2 regions of the Cobetia sp. 29-18-1 genome follow, and region 1 is predicted to be linked to the other one. Evidence: predicted binding sites of a transcription regulator. Region 1 holds the regulator's gene; the other holds the start of a gene.
What was found. The regulator PhoB, encoded in region 1, activates phosphate uptake and scavenging genes when phosphate is short. The targets are predictions, from matches to a motif close to TGTCATANNNNTGTCANA.
Positions count from the first base shown of each region.

Region 2: QD208_RS04465 (PhoX family phosphatase) is a predicted target of PhoB. The motif match lies at 4,014-4,031, and genes of this name have one in related genera.

Region 1 covers NZ_JARWKS010000009.1:16,785-24,634, forward strand. Annotated here, with positions in the region: gene QD208_RS08770 (hypothetical protein) at 1-206, opposite strand, end outside; gene QD208_RS08775 (HU family DNA-binding protein) at 380-655, opposite strand; gene QD208_RS08780 (FAD-dependent oxidoreductase) at 906-2,105, opposite strand; gene QD208_RS08785 (chorismate lyase) at 2,445-3,002, shown strand; gene ubiA (4-hydroxybenzoate octaprenyltransferase) at 3,070-3,960, shown strand; gene phoB (phosphate regulon transcriptional regulator PhoB) at 4,184-4,873, shown strand; gene phoR (phosphate regulon sensor histidine kinase PhoR) at 4,881-6,203, shown strand; gene cysZ (sulfate transporter CysZ) at 6,342-7,070, opposite strand; gene phoU (phosphate signaling complex protein PhoU) at 7,267-7,850, opposite strand, start outside.
Region 2 covers NZ_JARWKS010000004.1:77,836-85,685, forward strand. Annotated here, with positions in the region: gene folM (dihydromonapterin reductase) at 1-551, shown strand, start outside; gene QD208_RS04450 (anti-sigma factor) at 729-1,439, opposite strand; gene QD208_RS04455 (sigma-70 family RNA polymerase sigma factor) at 1,418-1,972, opposite strand; gene QD208_RS04460 (3-deoxy-7-phosphoheptulonate synthase) at 2,699-3,859, shown strand; gene QD208_RS04465 (PhoX family phosphatase) at 4,122-6,263, shown strand; gene ppk1 (polyphosphate kinase 1) at 6,470-7,850, opposite strand, start outside.

The DNA of each region.
Region 1 (7,850 bases):
AGCTCAAGCTCGGTATCCACCGGCAGGCCACTGCCCGTGGTGACGCCCGCGTGGGACATGCGGTAGTGACGCGCGATGCTCATGTCTTCGGTCGCGACGCCCCAGTCCAGCGGACGCTTTTCCAGCTCGGCACGAAATTCGGGGTCACGCTTGAAGGCCCGCTTGAGCAGCAGACCCAGCACCCACAGCAATATCTTGAGCTTCATGGTGTCATTCCTTGAATCGCGAAGCGTCGGTCACGCAGGCCATATGAAAATGCCACCGGCCCCGCAGGGCGGAACCGGTGGCATCAGCATGACAGCCGACAGGGCTTTTGATGACGACGATTGAAAGCCATGGCGACAGCCACCCCGGGTCTGCGCTGAAGCACGAGCCGAGGTTACTTGGTCACTGCATCCTTCAACGACTTGCCGGGTTTGAAGGCAACGGTCTTGCTGGCCGGGATGGTCAGCGGCTTGCCTGTCTGAGGGTTCTTGCCGGTACGCGCCGCACGCTGGCGCACGGTGAATGACCCGAAGCCGATCAGTGAGACGTCATTGCCTTTGGCCACGGTATGAGTGATCTCGTCGAGAATCACGTTCAGTACCTGACTGGCCTTGTCCTTGGATAGATCCGCACGCTCGGCGATGGCCGCAGCGAGTTCTGGCTTGCGCATGAAAAGCCCTCCTGGTTTGGCATTCTGCACGGGCGGCCAAGCCGCCGTTTCCATTGTTGTTCTTGCACTTGCTAGCGGTGGCGTATGGCGGCGACGCAATCCGCTCCCGGCAAGCTTTGCCGTATCAAACCTGTCGATGACAGCATTCTGTCAGACTCCGCCCGCTGAGCAGCATGTCTGACGGAGCATTCACTATCGTGCCTGACCGCGCTGGCAGCAAGGGATTTACGACCATCGATCATGGCATCGCCTAGCCTAGCAACGGCGGCGCCTGCCGCGCTAGCTCGACTTTCCTGCGAACGGCGGCGCCTGTCAACGCATATCCAATCAAGCGTTCGTTCATATCCAGTGCACGCGCTTCGAGGTCATCGCCTTCACCGGTGATTTCCCAGCGCGCCACGGCCGAACGCGGCGGATAGGCCACCACCGGCAAGACCGGTGTCTTGACCAGCACCGGCCACGCCTTCCAGTCGAGCACGCTCGGCTCGCCACACAGGTTGGCCGCCAGGGTGCGCGCGGCCATCTGCAGCGGCTGGACATACATGGCATTGACGCCCTCGACACTGGCGCAATCGCCCAGCGCCCAGATATGCGGCTGTGAGGTGGCCAGGTGGCGGTCGACACGGATGCCATCACCGCCGGCGCTCAGACCCGCGGCCTGCGCCAGACGAATGCGCGGCGCCAGCCCGGTGGCCAGCAGAACCACGGAGCCCGTCAGGCGACGACCGCTCTGCAGGCGCACCTCGACCGGCGCGGCCTGGCGTTCGGCCTCCTCGCCTGAGTTTGCGGCGATGGTCTCGACCATCTCGCCCTGGCGACGCGTCACACCGAGCCCATCCAGCGCCGCGCCCAGACGCTGCCCCAGCGCTTGCGGCAGCAGTCCATCCAGCGGAGTTTCCTCTGGCGCGACCAGCGTGACGCGGTGGCCGGCGGCCGTCAGATCATTGGCGTATTCACAGCCGACCAGTCCGGCACCGACAATCACCACGTGCCCGCCTTCCCCACGCTCGCGGGCCTTCGCCAGCGTCGCGCAGAAGGCCGCATAGTCGTCAAGGTCATTGATGCTCTGCACGCGTGAGGCCACTTCTGCGGCGACGGGGAAGGGACGACGCGGCGCGGCGCCGAGTGCCAGCACCAGCTCGTCATAGGCCAGACACTCCTCGCCCAGCCATAGCTGGCGGGCATCACCGTCGATGGCGGTGACGCGTTGATGGATACGCAGCTCGGCATTCAGCTCGTCCACCAGCGCCACCGGCGCCTGACGCGACAGGTCGGTGGCCGACATCTTCTTGGCGAAGGCGGTGGACAGCATGGGCTTGGCGTAATCGTGGCCGCTGTCCTGGCTGATGAGAATCAGCCGGCTGTCCTTGTCACGCGCACGCAGCGCGCGCGCCAGACCAATGCCCGCCATGCCGGTACCAATGATGACAAGGGTGCGAGGGTCGCGCATGGCACCATCTCCTGAGATCGATCCGAGGGAAGCGCTGATGAAAGAGCGCCAGCAGCGTCCGTCATGAACGCCGATGAATGCGCCCAGCATACCAGCCCGCCAGCAGTGCAGGCATGCCTGAGCGGGAGGCCTGGCCGCCCGGCCATGCTAGACTCGCCATTTCGTCATCCTGACAGGGAATTCACCGTGGTCCGATGCCCAGCAGGCGAGCCTCATCGCGCAGCGCTCACGCCACAGACCTCCACCTGTGAGGCGCCTCATTCGTCAACCGAGCCCCTGTGCCAGCCTGCGCCTCGCTGGCCTTTGCCCACGCGCGCCGCACCCGCTGCTTCGGCGGCGGTGCGCCGTCATTGGCAGCCGGCTGCCGCGCTGCAAGGTGTCATGCCGGCCGGCTGGTGGGCGTGGCTCTCCTCGACGGACTCGCTGACCCAGCGTCTTGCCAGCGCCATGCAGCAGCAGGATGAACGCGATGGCCAGCCAATCCAGGGCCTGCGCGTGCGCCTGCTGCTGCAGGACACCGGCCCCGCGCGGCTGGATGAGGCACGCCTGCTGGGCATCGGCCCACGCCGGCATGTCTGGCGGCGCGAAGTGGCGCTCTGTCATGGCGATACGCCATGGGTGATCGCACGCTCGCTGGCGGCGCTGGACCTGGCCCACGGTCATCGCCTCTCGACGCTGGGCGAGCGCTCGCTGGGCCATTGGCTGTTTCGCCAGCCCGACCTGACCCGCAGCGCCATCGATGTCAGCCGCGCCCCGCTGGTGCTTTCGAGCCCCAGGCCGCTGGCCCGCACCACCAGCCTGTGGATGCGCCGCTCGATGTTCTCGCATGGTCGCTTCAAGGTGCTGGTGCAGGAGGGCTTCACGCCGGCCTTCCAGCACGCGCTGCAGCTGGCCTGAGCCTTGCGCCCGACTGGCCTCGTTTCCCTCTCTTCCCTTGCCCACTACCACCCGCCCAGGAGCCCCGATGACCGCGTCATCCACTTCCGCCGCTTCGCGTCCTTCCAGACTGGCCGACTACCTCGCCCTGACACGGCTGGACCGCCCCATCGGCACCTGGCTGCTGATGTGGCCGACCCTGTGGGCACTGTGGCTGGCGGCAGATGGCATTCCCGAGCGCACGACCCTGCTGATCTTCATCGCCGGGGTCTATCTGATGCGCGCCGCCGGCTGCGTCATCAACGACTACGCCGACCGCCATTGGGACAAGCATGTCGAGCGCACGCGTGACCGGCCGCTGACCTCGGGTCGCATTTCGGAGCGCGAGGCGCTGACGCTGTTCGGGGGGCTGGTCGCGGCCGCCTTCGTGCTGGTGTGCTTCACCAACCTGACCACGGTGCTGCTGTCGATCGTCGCCGTACTGCTGGCGGCCAGCTATCCGTTCATGAAGCGCTTCCATCATCTGCCCCAGGTGGTGCTGGGCGCCGCCTTCGGCTGGGCGATTCCGATGGCCTTCGCCGCGACGCTGGAGGAGGTACCGACCTACGGCTGGTGGCTGTTCGCGGCCAACCTGATGTGGACGGTGGCCTACGACACCGCCTACGCGATGGTCGATCGCAATGACGACCTCAAGGTAGGCATCAAGTCCACCGCCGTGCTGTTCGGGCGTGCCGACAAGCTGATGATCGGCCTGTTGCAGCTGGGCATGCTGGTGATGTTGATCGGCATCGGCCTGCACCTGGCGCTGGGCATCTTCTACTGGCTGGGGCTGGCTGCCGCCGCCGTCACCTTCGTCTGGCAGCAACGTCTGATCCGTGAGCGTGAGCGTGCGCCCTGCTTCCAGGCGTTCCTCAACAATCATTGGACGGGGCTGCTGATCTTCGCCGGTATCGCCCTTGCGACCTGGCCGATGAGCTGACTCCTGCATAAACATTAGTATTATTTAAATTAAAGCGACCCCTGCCCTCTGTTGCTTCCCAGCCCACGGATCATGCCTGCCTGCCGCGCCTCCAAGGTGGCTGGCAGGCTTGCGTGCAAGCTGCCATGCTGGCAGTTGTCATCTCGTTGTCATATAAGCGGGTTGTAATCGTCATCGACTTGTCATTCTGGCGCGTGCGCCGACTGCTGCATGGGATCTAGCGATGAGCTCCAAGACCGTACTGATTGTCGACGATGAATCCTCGATTCGCGAGATGATCGCCGTTGCCCTCGAAATGGCGGATTACCGCGTGCTGGAGGCAGACAATGCCCAGGACGCCCACGCCATCGTCGTCGATGAAAAGCCCGATCTGCTGTTGCTGGACTGGATGATGCCGGGCACCAGTGGCCTGGAGCTCGCGCGGCGTCTCAAGCGTGACGAGACCACCTCGGAGCTGCCGATCATCCTGTTGACCGCCAAGGGCGAGGAAGACAACAAGATTCAAGGCCTGGAAGCCGGTGCCGACGACTACATCACCAAGCCCTTCTCGCCGCGCGAGCTGGTCGCCCGTCTCAAGGCCGTGCTGCGTCGCACCACTCCCAAGGGAGTCGAGGAGGCGGTGGAAGTCGAAGGCCTGATGCTCGACCCGGCCAGCCACCGCGTCACCGCCCACGGCAACTCGCTGGATGTCGGCCCGACCGAATATCGCCTGCTGCAGTTCTTCATGACGCATCAGGAGCGTGCCTACACGCGCAGCCAGCTGCTCGATCAGGTATGGGGCGGCAACGTCTATGTCGAGGAGCGCACCGTGGACGTGCACATCCGTCGCCTGCGCAAGGCGCTGGGCACAGGCCATCAGCATCTGATCCAGACCGTCCGCGGCACCGGTTACCGCTTCAGCGCTCAGGCCTGAGGGATTCATGCGCTATTGGACCAACGAGCTATGGCGCCTCGGCTACCTTGCCGGTGGCTTCGGCCTTATCGGTGGCCTGCTGGGCCATCTGGGCTGGGGCCTGGCGCTGGGCCTTTCGCTGTATCTGTTCGTCCATCTCAAGCACTTGAAGAGCCTCTACACCTGGCTGATCACCAATCCCCATGAAGAGCCGCCGCCCGGCGATGGCGTCTGGGGAGACCTGCTCGATCGTCTCTACCGCTACCAGAAGGGCCAGCGTCAGGCTCAGGAGCGACTGCGCAGCATCCTCAACCGTATCCAGGAATCCTCCGAGGCCATGCGCGACGGCCTGGTGATGCTGGACAACCACGGTGACATGGAATGGTGGAACAGCGCTGCCGAGCAGCTGGTCGGTCTCAAGGCCAGCCACGACCGTGGCCAGCACATCACCAATTATCTGCGTGACCCCGTCTTCATCGACTACTTCAATCGGCTGGCCTACCGCGAGCCGCTGACGCTCCAGTCGCCGCTGTCTGACAACCTGACGCTGCAGATCTCCATCACCCTGTTCGGTGACAACGAGCGTCTGGTCATGCTGCGTGACGTCACCCGCCTCTATCGTCTGGAAGAGATGCGCCGCGACTTCGTGGCCAATGTCTCCCATGAGCTGCGCACGCCGCTGACGGTGCTGGCCGGCTATCTCGAGACCTACTCCGATTACGCCGATGACCTGCCACCTCGCTGGCAGCGTGGACTGGGCCAGATGCAGAGCCAGACCGACCGCATGCAGCACCTGGTCGAGGACCTGCTGACCCTGTCACGCCTGGAAACCGACGAACTGTCCGACAACGGTCGCTGCATCGACATGAGCGCCCTGCTCGGCCATATCCGCGACGACGCCGAAGGCCTGTCCCAGGGGCGCCACACCTTCTCCATCGAGGCCGATGCCAGCCTGTCACTGCGCGGTGAGGAGCAGGAACTGCGCAGCGCGATCTCGAATCTGGTCTTCAATGCGGTGCGCTACACCCCCGAAGACTGCCATATCACCCTGCGCTGGAAGGCGGATGACCCGGGCCTGCTGGTCGAGGTGGAAGATGATGGGGATGGCATCGACCCGGTGCACCTGCCGCGCCTGACCGAGCGCTTCTACCGCATCGACAAGGGCCGCAGCACCGCCACGGGAGGCACCGGCCTCGGGCTTGCCATCGTCAAGCATGTGCTGATTCGCCATCAGGGCCATCTGGAGATCGACAGCCACCCCGGCGAGGGTGCGCGCTTCCGCTGTCACTTCCCCGACGAGCGCGCCTGTCAGGCAAGCGCTCCCCAGGCCAGCAGTGCGCTAGCCCAGTGATGGGCTGACTCAGTGATGATCTGACCCGGACGCCAGCCCAACGCAGAACGCCCCGCAGCCACCTCGAAAGGAGGCGACTGCGGGGCGTTTCGTTTGGTCAATCAGACGACGCTGCGGCTATTTCAGCGACAGGCTGTCTCAACGACGCGGTGCCGGCAACTGACGGTAGTGGCTCTGCCACATCAGTACCGCCCCGGCGACGGCGCCCGGGATGAACAGCAGATTGGCCAGCGGCACCAGCGTCATGACGAACACCGCGGCGCCGAAGGTCAGTGAGGGCCACCAGCGCGCCTTGAGGCGCTGCTTCATGTCACCGAAGCTGACCTGATGGTTGTCCATCGGGTAGTCGAGGTACTGGATCGACATGCTCCAGGCCGAGAACAGTCCCCACAACAGCGGCGAGAGCAGGTTCAGGCCCGGGATGAAGCCGATGATGAACAGCGCGATCATGCGCGGGATGAAGTAGCCCAGCTTGGCCATTTCACGTCCCAGCGAATCGACGCCGATCTTCATCAGGCCGCGGTCATCATCGATCAGGGTGCCATCCAGACGATGCTCGACCTTCTCGGCCAGAATGCCGTAGAAGGGCGCGGCGATCAGGTTGGTCACCAGGCTGAAGGTGAAGAACACCACCAGCAACAGACTCACCACCAGCACCGGCCAGATCAACCAGCTGAGCCACTCCAGCCACGCCGGTACCTTGAGCATCCAGTAATCGATCCAGCCACCGAACTGGTTGAACAACACCCACAGCGTGATGCTGTAGAGCACCAGGTTGATCGCCAGCGGTACGAATACGAAGCGGCGCAGCCCGGGGGTATAGACCATGCGGGTCCCGCGGACCAGCGCCGATACGGCATCAATCATGCGACGTCCTCGTCATCTCAAAAGAACCGGCCAGCCAGCGGGCTGGCCGGAGCCACACCCTAGCACTCCCGCCTGCGCGGCGCAGCTGTCGGCCGCCTGACACCGTTCGCGCTCCCACGACGCAATCGCCCCGCGGCCTGCCGGTGGGCAGGTGCGGGGCGAAAGAGGCGCCACAGGGGCAGAGAAGCGCGTCAGCTCACTTCTTGTCCAGGTCCTGCGGCTTCAGGTCATGGGTATCGGTGTGACGCACGTCCACGCCCTTGACCAGGAAGATGACGTACTCGGCCAGGTTGTCGGCGTGGTCACCGATGCGCTCCAGCGCACGCAGAATCCACATCACGTTGAGCACCGGCGTGATCTGGCGCGCGTCTTCCATCATGAAGGTCATCAGCGAGCGCATCGCGCTCTGATATTCCAGATCCACCGAGGCATCTTCACGCAGCACCTTGAGGGCAAGGTCGGTATCGAAGCGCGCGAAGGCCGTCAGGGAGTCACGCACCATGCTGCGCACGTGCTGGCTGAGGTGACGCACCTCGACCATGCCGCGCGGGCTCTGGCCATTCTCGACCAGCGAGATGGCATTGCGTGCGATCTTGCTCGATTCATCACCGATACGTTCGAGATCGGAGGTGGCGCGGATGACGGCCAGCACCAGGCGCAGGTCGGAGGCCGCCGGCTGACGGCGGGCCAACACCCGGGTGCACTCGTCATCGATCTTGAGCTGCATGTCGTTGACAGCCTTGTCGTTGTCGCGCACCCGCGTGGCGGTTTCACTGTCGC
Region 2 (7,850 bases), on a different contig from region 1:
ATTTCTCCAGCGAGGCAGGCATCCAGGCCTTCATCGCGGCGATTCGTGAGCTGACTCCGACATTGCGGGCCATCGTGCACAATGCCGGCGACTGGGCGCCGGATGGCGACGGCGAGGGGCAGGGCGAGCTGTTCGAGCAGCTGTTCCGTGTCCACATGCAGGCGCCGTACCTGATCAATCTGGCGCTGCGCGATCTGCTGGAAGCCGGAGTCGAGACGCAGGCGGACATCGTCCACATGAGTGACTTCGTGGTCCAGAAGGGCTCGCGCAAGCATGCGGCCTACGCGGCCAGCAAGGCGGGGCTCGAGAACCTGACCTTGTCGTTCGCGTCGATGTTCGCGCCACGCATCCAGGTCAACACCATCGCGCCGGCGCTGATCATGCTGCGCCCGGACGATGATGATGACTATGCCGAGCGTGCGCGCGCCAAGTCGTTGATGCAGCAGGTGCCGGGGCCAGGCGTCATCTGGCAGGCACTGCGCTATCTGCTGGACAGTCCCTATGTCACGGGCACGACCCTGCCGGTGGATGGTGGCCGCCACCTGCGCTGATAGCTTGTGTCAGTGCTCTTTCGGTTATCGCTTTTGATTTTCGAGGCGTGACATTCGAGACCTGAGCACCGCACAAAAAAGCCCCCGCTTCTCAGCGGGGGCTTTTTTTCGTTGCTGCGACCGTTGTTGCGATCGTTGTGGCGATCGTTGCTACTACATCCTGTACTAGCGAAGCGCTTACAGGATGTGGCGGCCTTCGACCGGCGTCAGCTGGCCCTTCTTGAGGGTCGGGCCCATCTGGTTGCCGGAGGGAGCGCCCTGCGGGCTTTCCAGCGTGATCACCAGGTCGCTGTCGGGGAAGGCGGCCAGATACTCCTTGGGCACCTCGACCTTCATGGTGCCGGAGTGCGGCAGGATGCCCAGTGACATCGGCTCCTTGCCATCCTTGGCCATCAGCCACAGCTCGCAGACCTTGCCGGGGGCCGGCGCTTCGGGCCTGACGGCCTGCACCATCATCTCGCCCGAGTGGGAGGCGTTGACGATCCAGCCGGGGCTGCTGTCAGAGTTGTTGACCACGAACACGTAGTCGCTCTCCATGCCCGCGTTGTGCCCCAGGCTGAAGGTCAGGGTGACTGCCAGTGCCAGGCTGAACGCCGTGGCGGTCATGCCCTGCCACAGGCCCAGGCGACGCCACCAGGGCTGACGGGCGGTGCCCGTCGCCTCGGCGATGCCTTGCCAGACATGGGCCGGTGGCGTGACGGGGGGAAGCTGTTCATTGAACACGTTGAGATGCTCGCGCCAGCGCTCCACATCACGTTGCAGGTCGTGGCTGACGGCCAGCAGTGACTCGAATGCCGCGCGCTCGTCGCGTGTCAATGTGCCGAGCGCATATTCGCCCGCTGCGGCTTCGCGCAGTTCCGGGTCGCTCAGATCAAATGACTCATGCATGTCTTCAACCTCTCGAGTCCACGACGGACCCAGCTCTTGACGGTGCCCAAGGGCTGGTCCAGTTGATTGGCCAGATCCTGGTGGGTGAGGCCTTCGAAGTAGGCCAGTTCCAGGGCGCGGCGTTGATCGTCATTCAGCTCGGCCAGGCACTGGTGGAGTTCACCACTGTGCTGGGCCAGGTCGACATCTGCCTCGATATCACTCCGCCCCGGCATGGCGGCGATCAATTCATCGCTGTCATGCTCGCTGGGTCGCTGTCGACGTATCCAGTCGATGGCGATGTTGCGGGTCATGGTGCCGAGCCAGGTCATCGGGCGGGCGCGGCCGGCGTCATACTGGGCGGCGGCGGCCCATACCCGGATGTAGACCTGCTGAAGACAATCCTGCGCGGATGCCTCATGTCTCAAGATACGCAGCAACTGAGCGTATAGATGCGCACTGGTCGCTCGATAGAGCTGATCCAGTGCCTTGGCATCCTGCCGGGCGCATCCCGACAGATACTCAATCAGTGCATCATTTCGGGAATCCTGCATGCATGCATTCCAAGCTGTGGGCGCGGTGTCAGGCACCGCTGGACGAATGCGTGTTGCCGATCATGTTGCTCGACAACCAAAGATTATACTGATGCCACTTCAGGCTGATAGCCCTTCTTTATGCGTGCGGGCAACGGTTTGTTGCCGGTTCACGCTTGCGCAGGACGATCTGGAGTGCAAGGATAGGCCTATCACCTTTTCATCGTCACCACTGGATACCGGCCCGCCCCATGAATCAGACCACCAGCCACCGCCCGTTCACTGTCGCTGCCTGCCCTTCGGGCCAGGTCGTGACGGCGGCGTGTGCGGCCGGCTATTGGTATTGGTTTACACAGGGGCGCGCCTGAGGTTACGGCGCGCCTGTCTCGTACGGGCTGCCACCACCTTGAAGAACCCCCGGTCGCAGCCACGGCCGGGGGTTCTTGCGTTTCGGGCCTTGCGAAATCCATGACGAGAGGCATGCCACCCTAACGTGCCGACAATGATTGCAGCATGAATGACGAGAGGAATGACCATGCGCACCACTATCCTGACTACCCGCTTTTCTCTTGCCTCCGCTCGGGTCGTGCATGGTTATTGGCGCTGGCGATTTAGCGGCGTCCTGCCTCTTTCCGCTGTCACCGCGGGGCAGGGCGAGCAACACCGGGGTGACGATTCGCGAAGTCCCTGTCTGTCAGAATGAATATTGCGTGATGGAGCCGAGGCTTCATCACAGGAGAGAAGACCATGAACGCCAGCCTTGAACGCGTGTTGACCGCCAACCCGCATACTGCCGACGCCACTGTTGATCCCTTGACTGCCGAGAACGCCACCGTGACCCGCTCTGATGCCGCCCAGACACCGACCACACCCGGACGCATCAGTCGTGAAGCCCTGCCCAGCGCCAGCGAGTTGCGCGAGCAGCTGCCGGTGGACGCCGACCTGGCCGGCCAGATTCGCCAGCATCGCGATGAGATCAACGCCATTCTCGCCGGCGACGATGATCGTCTGCTGGTGGTGGTCGGGCCGTGCTCCATCCATGACCTCAAGGCCGCGCGCGAGTACGCCCAGCGCCTGGCGGTGATCGAGCCGCAGGTGCGTGATCGCCTCAAGCTGGTGATGCGTGTCTATGTCGAGAAGCCGCGCACCACGGTGGGCTGGAAGGGGCTGGCCTATGATCCGCACCTGGATGGCAGCGATGACATGGCCACCGGCCTGCGTCAGGCACGCGAGCTGATGCGCGAGATCAACCAGCTGGGCCTGCCGGTGGCGACGGAGCTGCTGCAGCCGCTGACCGCCGCCTACCTGGAAGACCTGCTCGGCTGGGCGGCCATCGGCGCCCGCACCACCGAGTCGCAGATCCATCGCGAGATGGCCTCCGGCCTCGGCTGTGCAGTGGGCTTCAAGAACGGCACTGACGGAGGCGTCGAGGTCGCCGTGCAGGCCATCGGGGCGGCGGCGCATGGGCATCGCCACTTCGGCATGGATGACAGCGGACGTCCGGCGCTGATCGAGACCGCGGGCAACCCGCACACCCATGTGGTGCTGCGCGGCGGCCATGGCCAGCCCAACTATGACGCCGCCTCGGTGGCCGCCTGCCGGCGTGAGCTGGAAGGCGCTGGCCTGACGCCGCGCCTGATGGTCGATTGCAGCCACGCCAATTCCCGCAAGGACCACCGTCGCCAGAGCGAAGTGATGCTGGATGTGCTCTCTCAGCGCCTGGCGGGGGATGATGCCTTGATCGGCGTGATGCTCGAGAGCCACCTCAATGAAGGCAAGCAGGCCTTGCCGGCAGCGGAGAAGCTCTCCCAGCTGCGTCATGGCGTGTCCGTCACCGATGCATGCCTTGGCTGGGAAACCACCGAGCACCTGCTGAGCCTGGCCGCCGAGCGCCTGCGCGAGGCCTGAGGTCAGACGTCAGGCGCCAGACTCGCGCCTCGATGGGAGGATGACGTCGCGCTTGCCTGATGTTTGCTGAATTTGTCGGCTTGTCCTGAAGTCCCCAGCGCCCAACGGTCGAAAGGCCGTTGGGCGCTGTCGTCTCTTGCCTTTGTTGCCCGTTCGTCACGGAATTGTCATCGGGCTCGCGTATCACTCTTGTTGCCTTCGGCATGCCCTCAAGGGGCATGCCTGAACAGAACAACCCGAAACCTGACTACGGGGAAGCGACATGAGCAAGGAAATCGAAGACCATCGCCTGCTTAATCCCAGCAGCAACGAGACGTTCTCATCCGTCATCGAACGACACATCTCGCGTCGTCGTGTCCTGCAGGGTGGCCTGGGCATGGCGGCTGCCAGCATGCTGGGTGGTTTCGGTCTTGCGGGGCTGAGCACCACGGCCAACGCCGCCAGCAATGCTGCGGGCGAGAAGACGGCTCTGGCACTGGCCTTCGAATCGATCAAGGGTTCACGCACGGATGCAGTCGTGGTTCCCAAGGGGTATACCGCACAGGTGCTGGCGCCGTGGGGCACGCCGCTCAATGCCAAGGCACCCAAGTGGAGCAAGGACCTGGCGATGACGCCGGAGATCCAGCTCAACACCGTCGGCATGCATCACGATGGCATGCACAATTTCGCCTTGAGCGACGACACGGCCTCCAGCAACTTCCTGCTGGTCATGAACAACGAATACATCGATCAGGATGCTCTGTGGGCACCCAAGGGCGGCGCAACCAATGCGGATTCCGGCAAGCGTCCGGCCGATGAAGTGCGCACCGAGATCAATGCCCATGGCGTGACCATCGTCGAGGTCAAGAAGGCCAGCAACGGCAAGTGGGAAGTGGTGGGCGATTCGCGCTACAACCGCCGCTACACCAGCGCCAGCGAAATGAAGCTGAGCGGCCCGGTGGCGGGCAGCGATTACGTCAAGACGGCCTTCTCGCCGGATGGCATGCGCACCCGTGGTACCAACAACAACTGCGCCAACGGCTACACCCCATGGGGCACCTACCTGACCTGCGAAGAGAACTGGCCGGGTTACTTCGTCAAGCGCAGCGATCGTCAGCTCGATGACAACCGCATCGGCATCGAGACCGAGCGTGGCCGCTATGGCTGGGAAACCGCCGCCGGGGATGCCAGTGAAGTCGATGGCGAATTCGCGCGTTTCGACAACACGCCGACGGCAGACACCGCCGACAAGGATTACCGCAACGAGCCGCGGACCTTCGGCTATATCGTCGAGATCGACCCCTACACCGGCGAGCAGGCCATCAAGCGCACCGCGCTGGGCCGCTTCCGTCACGAAGGTTGCTGGCCGGGCAAGCTGGTCGAGGGTGAGCCGGTGGTCTTCTACTCCGGTCACGATTCGCGCAACGAGTACATCTACAAGTTCGTGTCGGACGCCAAGTGGGACGCCGCTGATGCCCGTGGCGCCGGTGACTTCAAGGACCGCCTGGCGATCGGCGACAAGTACCTGGACAAGGGCACGCTGTATGTCGCCCAGTTCTCCGCCGATGGCACCGGCACGTGGCTCAAGCTGACCCCGGACGCCGTGACCAAGGATGGCCGCACCCTGGCCGAGGCACTGGGGCTGGCGGCCGATGACCTGGCTGGCATCATCATCCACACCACCGATGCGGCTGACCTGATGGGCGCGACCCCGATGGACCGCCCGGAGTGGGGCGCGGTGGACCCGGTGTCCGGTGAGGTCTACATGACGCTGACCAACAACTCCAAGCGTACCGAGGAAGGCACTGACGCCGCCTTCACCAACGATGGCACCGCCATCGAGGAGCCGGGTGTCGGTTACAAGACCGCGCCGACCAACGCGGCCAATCCGCGTGGCAACAACGAAGCGGGTCAGATCATCCGCTGGCGTGAAGCGGGCGATCACAAGGCCTTCGATTGGGAGATCTTCGTGTTCGGCGCAGCGGCCAGCGATGCCGACAACCTGTCCGGCCTGACCGAGATGAACGAGTTCGCCAGTCCCGATGGCCTCTACTTCGATGGCCGCGAAGGTCAGGACAGCATCCTGTGGATCCAGACCGACAACGGCTACGAAGGCATCACCGAGGTCACCAATGACCAGCTGCTGGCGGTCGTGCCGGCAGGTCTCGAGCAGGCCGAGGGTGACGCGGCCGTGATCGGTGCCGACAACCAGGCGCAGCTCAAGCGCTTCGCGGTGGGCCCGAACGGTTGTGAAGTCACCGGTATCTTCACTACCCCGGACAAGACCGCGATGTTCATCAACATCCAGCACCCGGCCAACTGGCCGCAGAGCGATGACGCCACCGCCGAGACCGACGGCAGCGTGCGTGCCCGCGCCGCGACCGTGGTCATCCAGCGCGAAGATGGCGGCCAGATCGGCGTCTGATGTAAGCCGCCGCGCGTCAGGTGTGAACGCGAAGCCCCCGTATCGATGATACGGGGGCTTTTTCATGCGCCTGAACCTGGCCCCGCTTCGCTTGAGGGTGCTTGGTCGATCAAGCGGGTGGGGAGGGCCAACGACAACGGCCCCCACGCAAGCATGAGGGCCGAGAGTTCATGAGCTTTGTTCTGTCCTGACCTTGCCGAGCGCGATCAGGCCTTGGCGGCGTAGGCGAACAGCAGGGTTTCCTGCACGCTGATCGGTTCCGCGTCGCCGGCATCCAGCTGGGTGTAGTGGCCATCGCTTTCCAGACGCCAGCTCTGGCAGTTGTCGACCAGATAGGTGTCCAGGTCCTTGCGGATACGCTGGGCCAGCTTCTTGTCGAGCAGCGGGAAGCAGGTCTCGACGCGGTGGAACATGTTGCGCTCCATGTAATCCGCGCTGGAGCACCAGGTTTCCGGCTGACCGGCATTGTGGAAGTGGAAGGTGCGCGTGTGTTCGAGGAAGCGACCGATCACCGAGCGTACGCGGATGTTGTCGGAAATCCCCGGCACGCCAGGGCGCAGACAGCAGACGCCGCGGATGATCAGGTCACACTGCACGCCAGCCCGCGAGGCGCGGTAGAGGGCGCGAATCAGCTTGGGCTCGGTCAGTGAATTGCATTTGATGATGATGTGGGCGCGCTTGCCTTTCTCGGCATTGCGCGCTTCACGGTCGATCATCTCCACCATGCGCTCATGCAGTGTGAAGGGCGCGTGCAGCAGCTTCTCGATATTGCGCTGCTTGCCCATGCCGGTCAGCTGCTGGAAGACCTTGTGGACGTCCTCGCACAGCGTCTCGTTGGCGGTCAGCAGGCTGTAATCGGTATACAGGCGCGCCGTCTTGGCATGGTAGTTACCGGTGCCCAGGTGCGCGTAGTGACGCAGCTCGCCGTGTTCACGTCGCACGATATGCAGCATCTTGGCATGGGTCTTGTAGGCCATCACGCCGTAGATGACGATGGCGCCGGCTTCCTGCAGGCGTGAGGCCAGCTGCAGGTTGTCGGCCTCATCGAAGCGCGCCCGCAGCTCGATCACCACGGTGATCTCCTTGCCCTGACGTGCGGCTTCCACCAGCGAGGAGACGATGTTGGAGTCGGCGCCGGTGCGATAGAGGGTCTGCTTGATGGCCAGCACGTTCGGGTCACGCGCCGCCTCGGCGAGCAGGTTCTCGACCGGGGAGAAGGACTGGAAGGGGTGATGCAGCAGGATGTCCTCGCGACGGATCGCATCGAACAGGCTGTTGTCGCCCTTGAGCGCCTTGGGAATGCCCGGGGTGAACGGGGCGTAGAGCAGGTCCTCGCGGCCGACGTCGCCGATGACTTCCATCAGGCGGTTGAGGTTGACCGGGCCCTTGACCTGATAGAGGTCACGCGTTTCCAGGTCGAACTGCTTGAGCAGGAAGGTGTAGAGCGCTTCCGGGCAGTTGTCGGCCACCTCGAGACGCACCCCGTCGCCGTAGCGGCGCGCCAGCAGCTCGCCACGCAGCGCGGAGGCCAGGTCGGAGACATCCTCGGCATCCACCGAGAGGTCGGCGTTGCGGGTCAGGCGGAAC